Linked DNA regions of Bacillus pumilus. The protein of the gene in region 2 binds, or shares a complex with, the protein of the main gene of each other region. Links are inferred from orthologs where the notes say so. Each region holds a gene or a part of one and is shown on either strand. Other genes may lie near its edges.

Region 1 (2,962 bases), 230 kb from region 2 along the record:
ATGATATCCAAATGGCCCAATGTGACTGGATCAAAGCTGCCCGGACAAACGGCTATATTTCCCATGCTTTAATTTCCCCGCTTTCTATAGATCGTAATACCAGTCAACCCGTACAGTTCCTGTCTTGATATGTAAAGCTGTCCAGCTTCCTCTGGCAGTGTGACGTCCTTATCATGCTCACACACGATCACGCCGTCATCTGTTAATAAGGCATGCTCGTCAATCATTTCAAGAAGTGCTTTCAGCTGTTGATCTTTATAAGGCGGATCAAGAAAGATCGCTTGAAAGGATTCCTCTCGTTTCACAACGGCTGTGAGTGCACGCTTTGCCTCGTTTCGAAACACTTCACTTTGATCGAGCAGCGACAATTGATTGAGGTTTCCTTTAATCGTCTGAATTGCCTTCATATCTCGATCAACGAAAATGCAATGATCGAATCCTCTGGAAAGCGCTTCAATTCCTAAACCACCGCTTCCCGCAAATAAATCAAGGGCCCATCCGCCATCAAAATACGGGCCTATCATATTAAATATCGATTCTTTTACTTTATCTGTCGTCGGTCTTGTTGATTGACCTGGTACCGCTTTAAGTGTGCGGCCTTTTCTCGTTCCAGAGATGACTCTCATTTTCCCACCACTTTTTCTGCTTGCTTCTATTGGTTATTGTTTATGACAAAAAATTCAACATTATCTTACCACAACACTCCGCAGGGGACAATGCAAGGATTTTCATTCATTTTCTATGTATAGATCAAGGAAAGCGGGGTCATACTATTTATAACAGCATCTGATGTGGTGCTGTTGCCAACCGCGGAGAAGACTTACGTTTCCCCATAAGTTCTTCCTCCGGTTTCTCCTCTCCCTTTGCCTTCTCCTTAATGAATCATTAAGAATAGAAGGACCCCGCGGGTGATGCCGCGGGGATTTTTTTGTGTCTTTAAAAGCCCACTTTATAATCATACTCTTTTGCTTTGTCCAATTTGGATTCGTACTCTAATTTAATAAAAGGTTTATATGAAGGCTCAACACGCTTCACAAATGGCAATGAGCTGAGCTTAGCCATATGACGCTCGAGATCATTCATATCACAATAGATCACTGCATACTTCATTTTCCTTGAAATATAGTGAACATTTCCAAATTTTCTTAGCGCCTTTGACTGCTTTAACGAATGCAGCCAAACGACCATCCCTTGACGTTTGGTTTCCATCTTTTCACCTGCCGCTTTTTCAATTCTTTTCAGTCATTATGTAAAAGACGAGACATTCAAGTCTCGTCAAGATACTTTACAGCCACAGCTGCCACCTGATCCACAGCCACCGCCGCATGATGATAGACCATCAAAATATGGGTTCCCTGTTGGAACTTTGATATATGCTGATACAGCTTGACCGATTTCAATACTAATCTCATCTAAGATGGATTGAATCGCTGTTTCTGCTTTTTTGAAATCAACCACTGTATCGTGAAGATCTAACTTTCTTTTGACCTCACGCATTTCCTTTGAGATCGTTCTATAGTCCGGATGGTATTTGCCGAACCGCTGCACATCCTCATATTGCTCTTTTACTTTTGTAAAATGGGCAATAATTTGTTGGGCTTCTTCGTCTTGCTGGAGACGCTTAAAGCAGTTGCGGTAATGTTCAGCCTCCTCCGACTGAAGAATCATGGCAGCCAATTGATTCGCTTCCTCTTGGAGCTCCACAGATTCGATTGTCGCATACATAAATGTTGCACCTCCAATTCATAGTTTACCACGAAACCTATGGATCAGAAAATGCTTTTACGTGACAAATACATCCCATGTTTCTCTTTTCTGCTTATATTCTGGATGACGGGAATTGAGCACAACGGTCATTTTATGCTTTCCTTTTGAAAGATGCTTGACCACAAATGCAGCAGTATACTCATTGCCTGCACGTTTTCCGTCTACATACACTGTAAAATATCCCGTCTTCTCATTCTTTTTTAGACGCGAAGGTTCAAGATGAAAATCTTGTAGTGTACTTTCTATATAGACAGAAGACCCCTGCACTTTGTATTTTAAAAAGCCTTGCTGCTTCATTTCGCTTTCGGCTTGCTGCATCACTGGTACAGCTGGATCTTGCTTCGTGACTTGCTTCTCTCCATGTTGACTTTGACACCCGGTGACAAGAAAAAGCAATGCGCATATTGACAGCATCCATTTCATCTTCTGATTCTCCTTTCATCTACTTTTATAGGATGCTCAGGAAATAGACATCTTAATCAACTCAAAAAAGCCTCACCCGGCTCCATTTTGATTGCGCATTGCTTGGAACATTTGAATCATCATTTCAGCCATTTGGACACTGTTGCTCAACTGACTCACACGATGAGGAATGGTTTTTTCGTAAAAATTCATTTTATCTAATTCAAAGGACGATAGCTTTTCAGGATGTCGAGTCAGCTGTCTGTACCAGAGAGGACGCTGTCTGATGAATTTGATTCGATCCTCTTCGGCCATGACAAACTCCTGTACTTCTTTCCGCACCAAAAGCATCCCCTTTCAATTAATCTTTCCTGAAGGAGAATGGGTGCTGACTGCCTCCAGATGAACCTTTCTTTGAGCCATTTGATGAAAATTGTCCGAGTAAGCTTTGTAAAGAGGAAATAGACTGGCTCATTTTGTTGATTTGTTCATTCATTTGATCAGCGTCCATTTTTTTCACAGCAGAAACCATTTTAGACATAAAATCTGCTTTTCCCAATTCACTTGGCTTAGAGGCTTTTTCTTCTTTACCGCCTTCAGATTGCGTTTGCCGGTAAGGAGACCACATCTCGTCTTCTTCACCAAACATGATCCAATTTTCGTATACACTTTGCCAGCTTTTTTCTTGCGTTTGCACTTCTTGAATTAACTTCGGATGGCGTCTGACGAATTGTTTAAATTCATCAATGGATGTTTGTTTTTGTTTGTTTGTCAAATCCTCACCCCCCATACA
Region 2 (4,854 bases):
TTAGCACACTCTGGGAAAACGCCGCCTATTTCAAAGAAAAAGTCGTCAGCCTTGGGTTTCAAGTTGCTCCGACAGAAACACCGATTATTCCAATTATGATTGGAGACGAAGCCCTTACTTTCCGCTTTTCAAAGGCTTTAATAGAGCGAGGCGTGTTTGCTCAAGGCATCGCCTTCCCAACTGTGGCAAAAGGAAAAGCGAGAATTAGAGCCATCATCACAGCAGAGCACACAAAAGAAGAACTAGACCGTGCACTGACGGTGATCGAAGAAGAAGCAAAAAAACTGAACATACTTGATTGAGAGAGCGCAGGCTCTCTTTTTTTGCACTATTCTTTCCATATTTCATCAAATCTACCGTTTGTTATGTATAATGTATGTAAAAAGATCTTTTGAGGTAAGTGATGAGAGAAATGTTATTTAATAAAGATGAGTTTTATAAGCAATTTTTAGATTATAAGAACAATGCAAGAACAGATAAGAATCACCCTTTTCACAAAATGTTTAATAAAGAAATACCAAACAAAATTCAATGTGAATTAGAAAAACGTCATATGAGGAATTTGGATAGGATCGATATTAAAGCATCTACAGGAAATGGAAAAGTTGCGGAGTCTATTTGGATAGCATTTCTAGACCAGCTCTTAACAAAGAATCAAAAAACAAATAAAACAACTACACAAAAAGGATTATATATAGTCATTTTATTCGCTAATAACGGCAAAGATTTTTATTTATCGATTGGATTAGGTACTGAAAATTTATCTCTCAAAAAGATTAAATATGAAGCAGAAGTTTGGCGAGAACGACTAAAACCACAATTGAAGACTAGTGCTAATTTAAATGGATTTGAAATAGGAGATTTTTATCTAGGAGAATCTGATAGACCTAAAAAGTATGCAGCAGGTTCATTGGTATTTAAAAGGTATAATATCAATACATTTAATCAACATAAATTTTTAAAAGATATATATAACTTGAATGAATTTTTTTATGATTTTATTTTCGAAATTTATTCGAGTCCTGATCTTCATATAGACACAAAAAATAAAAAAAGTATAAAAAGAAAAAGAATCATTCATAGAGATGTTTATAAACAATTAAGAGAAGAAAGAGCAAAGCAAAACGAAGAGACAGGTAGAATAGCTGAGAAATTTGTTTATCATATGGAAGTAGAGCAATTAAAAGCAGCGGGTCAGGAACAATTAGCGGAAGCTGTCAATTGGGTGGCTGAAACGGAAGATGGTCATGGATTTGATATCAAATCTTATTACCCCGATGGAAAAGAGAAACTCATAGAAGTAAAAGGATCTAAACTGACTCATCAAGACTTTCCATTTTTCTTATCTGAACAAGAAAGAATGGTAGCAGAAGAGGAAAAAGAATCATATGTGATTACTTTAGTTGAGAGTGTCGGTACAAAGCAGATGAAAATTGTCAAAGAAATACAAAACCCTTTAGGCAAAGACGATCTACATCTGAAACCTACTCAATATTCATGCAGAATTCGTGTGGATTGAAAAGTGATGGCACATATGAATTTATTTTCAATTCATCACAAAATAGTCTATACTGTAGGGTGGAGCTTGGTTTGAAAGGAGTACAAATTCATGAATGAAGAGCAGAGAAAAGCGAGCGGACAAGTAAGTTCATCGGACAAAAAATCCGAGAAGGACTACAGCCAGTATTTTGAAGCTGTGTACATTCCGCCTTCCTTAAAAGAAGCAAAAAAACGGGGTAAAGAAGAAGTCGAATACAATCAATTTCAAATTGACGAGCGGTTTCAAGGGTTAGGGAACGGCCGCAAGTTTTATATTCGCACATATGGCTGTCAAATGAATGAGCATGACACAGAAGTGATGGCTGGTATCTTTATGGCGCTTGGTTATGAGCCAACAAACTCAACGGAAGATGCAAATGTCATCTTATTAAACACTTGTGCGATTCGTGAAAATGCGGAAAACAAAGTGTTCGGAGAGCTTGGTCATTTAAAAGCATTAAAGCGTGAAAAGCCAGATTTAATTTTAGGTGTCTGCGGATGTATGTCGCAAGAGGAATCTGTCGTCAACCGTATTTTGAAGAAACATCCATTTGTTGATTTGATTTTCGGTACACACAACATTCACCGCCTGCCAGAGTTGTTATCTGAATGCTATCTTTCAAAAGAAATGGTCATCGAGGTTTGGTCAAAAGAAGGCGATGTAATTGAAAACCTTCCGAGAGCCCGCCAAGGAAAAATTAAGGGCTGGGTGAATATTATGTACGGCTGTGATAAATTCTGTACATACTGTATCGTCCCTTACACGCGCGGTAAGGAAAGAAGCCGCCGCCCGGATGAAATTATTCAAGAGGTCAGACGTTTAGCGGCAGAAGGATATAAGGAAATTACCCTTCTTGGTCAAAACGTGAATGCGTATGGAAAAGATTTTGAAGACATGGAATATGGTCTTGGACACCTAATGGATGAGCTGCGTAAAATCGATATTCCGCGTATCCGTTTTACAACAAGCCACCCGCGTGACTTTGACGATCACTTAATTGAAGTGCTTGCTAAGGGTGGGAACCTTCTCGATCATATTCATTTGCCAGTTCAATCAGGCAGTTCTTCTGTCTTGAAACTTATGGCGAGAAAATATGACCGTGAGCGTTATCTTGATCTTGTGCGCAAAATCAAAGAAGCCATGCCAAATGCTTCATTAACAACGGACATTATTGTTGGGTTCCCAAATGAGACAGATGAGCAGTTTGAGGAAACACTTTCCCTCTATCGTGAGGTTGAGTTTGATGCCGCTTATACGTTCATTTACTCTCCAAGAGAAGGAACACCAGCAGCGAAAATGCAAGACAACGTGCCAATGCATGTGAAAAAAGAACGTCTGCAGCGCCTGAATGCCCTCGTGAATGAAATTTCCGCGAAAAAAATGAAGGAATATGAAGGGCAGACTGTCGAAGTATTAGTAGAGGGTGAAAGTAAAAACAACCCTGAAATCCTAGCCGGATATACAAGTAAAAGCAAGCTTGTGAATTTTAAAGCACCAAAAGAAGCGATTGGCAACATCGTCAAAGTGAAAATCACACAAGCCAAAACTTGGTCTCTTGACGGAGAAATGGTTGGAGAAGCTATCGAGGTGAATTAAAATGACGCTTTATTCAAAAAAAGAGATTGTCGAGCGTGCAAGAGAGCTCGCTAAAATGATTTCTGAAACAGAAGAAGTTGATTTCTTCAAGAAAGCAGAAGCGCAAATCAATGAAAATACAAAAATTTCAACGATTATTAATCAAATTAAGGCGCTTCAAAAACAAGCTGTGAATTTAAAGCATTACGGCAAACATGAAGCCTTAAAGCAAGTGGAAGAAAAAATCGATGCCCTGCAAGAAGAACTGGATGAAATCCCGGTGATTCAAGAATTCAAAGAATCACAAGTGGAAGTCAATTCCCTGCTTCAGCTCGTAGCGCATACGATTTCTAATCAAGTAACAGATGAAATCATTCTTTCAACCGGCGGTGATCTCTTATTAGGAGAAACCGGTTCAAAAGTGAAAAACTCATCACCAAGTTGCTCCATTAAATGAGAAAACCCCGCAGATGCGGGGTTTTTATTATATAGAATATATGTAATTTGTATTTTGCTACTGCATCAACAACAAAATGTTGATGCAGTAGCCCTGTATTTCGTAAAAAATGTATTGATTTATTTATTCAAAATATTATAGTGATACGTTATAAACTAAAAATTAATTGATTTTACAGATTAAAAGATTTGAATTGAAGCTCAATGCTAAATCCAAAAATGTTTATTATAATATTAAATTGTTTCATAAGATCTCCTCCTTATATAAAGAAGGGCTACTATCTTTATTACATCAAATGACACCATTACAGTCAACCCCAAACTCTCACTCTCCAACTTTTCCAATTTTCAAGGCAAGTTTATGGGCGACCATGCATACACTGAAACAGAAATGAATTTAATTGAACATGAAGTTCAAAATCGTGACACACTAGACGAATGCCCAGCATAAGATAAAACGATCAAGAACAAGGAGGCATGCCGAAATGTCTGAATACAGAGAGATTATTACAAAAGCGGTGGTTGCAAAAGGGAGGAAATTCACCCAAAGCACACACACCATTTCTCCATCGCAAAAACCAACCAGCATCCTAGGTGGTTGGATCATTAATCATAAGTATGATGCTGAAAAGGTCGGTAAAACTGTTGAGATTGAAGGAACCTTTGATATTAACGTATGGTATTCTTACGCTGATAACACAAAAACAGAAGTCGTCACAGAACGGGTGAAATATGTAGACATCATCAAACTGAGATATAAAGATAAAAATTTCCTTGATGATGAGCATGAAGTGATTGCAAAAGTGCTGCAGCAGCCCAATTGCCTAGAAGTGACCATTTCACCAAACGGCAATAAAATTATCGTTCAGGCAGAGCGTGAATTCATTGCTGAAGTGGTAGGAGAAACAAAAATTGTTGTAGAGGTCAATTCAAGCTGGAAAGAAAAAGATGATCACGAGTGGGAAGAAGAGGTGGATGAGGAGTTAGAGGATATTCATCCAGAATTCCTAGCGGGTGATCCAGAAGAATAATTCATGACTAGGGCGCATATCCCCCTAGTTTTTTTGTGCCCTTATCTAGGAGAAAAAAGGTGATTTTTTATGCTATAATGGAAGATGGTATGAATTCGAATGTAGTATAGTGAGGGATTAGAAATATGGCAAGTTATACGCCCATGATACAGCAATATTTAAAGATCAAGGCAGAGTATCAAGATGCCTTTTTATTTTTTCGCTTAGGCGATTTTTATGAGATGTTTTTTGATGACGCAAAAGAAGCGGCAC

The links. Proteins that work in one complex are often made in the same cells at the same time.
Region 1: the proteins of GKC25_RS07975 (region 2) and GKC25_RS06895 are in contact, whole or in part, in a crystal structure (PDB 6PRK), measured with the Bacillus subtilis proteins. The link is inferred for Bacillus pumilus from one-to-one orthologs.

Annotation. Positions count from the first base shown.
Region 1 is NZ_CP046128.1:1,391,871-1,394,832, reverse strand. It holds GKC25_RS06895 (YlbF family regulator), read right to left. Parts: upstream 1,726-2,962; coding sequence 1,276-1,725; downstream 1-1,275. Other genes in the region: GKC25_RS06880 (YlbD family protein), read right to left, coding at 2,531-2,944; GKC25_RS06885 (YlbE-like family protein), read right to left, coding at 2,263-2,511; GKC25_RS06890 (hypothetical protein), read right to left, coding at 1,783-2,190; GKC25_RS06900 (YlbG family protein), read right to left, coding at 937-1,209; rsmD (16S rRNA (guanine(966)-N(2))-methyltransferase RsmD), read right to left, coding at 69-656. UniProt on the Bacillus subtilis protein: Regulates sporulation prior to stage II. Positively controls the competence regulator ComK at a post-transcriptional level. May modulate the translation, stability or activity of ComS. May work together with YmcA to regulate community development.
Region 2 is NZ_CP046128.1:1,616,508-1,621,361, forward strand. Bases 2,146-4,854 are described here. They hold GKC25_RS07975 (RicAFT regulatory complex protein RicA family protein), read left to right. Parts: upstream 2,146-3,137; coding sequence 3,138-3,572; downstream 3,573-4,854. Other genes in these bases: miaB (tRNA (N6-isopentenyl adenosine(37)-C2)-methylthiotransferase MiaB), read left to right, coding at 2,146-3,136; cotE (outer spore coat protein CotE), read left to right, coding at 4,057-4,602; mutS (DNA mismatch repair protein MutS), read left to right, coding at 4,728-4,854. Outside these bases: GKC25_RS07960 (glycine C-acetyltransferase), read left to right, coding at 1-302; GKC25_RS07965 (MrcB family domain-containing protein), read left to right, coding at 404-1,519; more of miaB, read left to right, coding at 1,610-2,145. UniProt on the Bacillus subtilis protein: May work together with YlbF to regulate community development.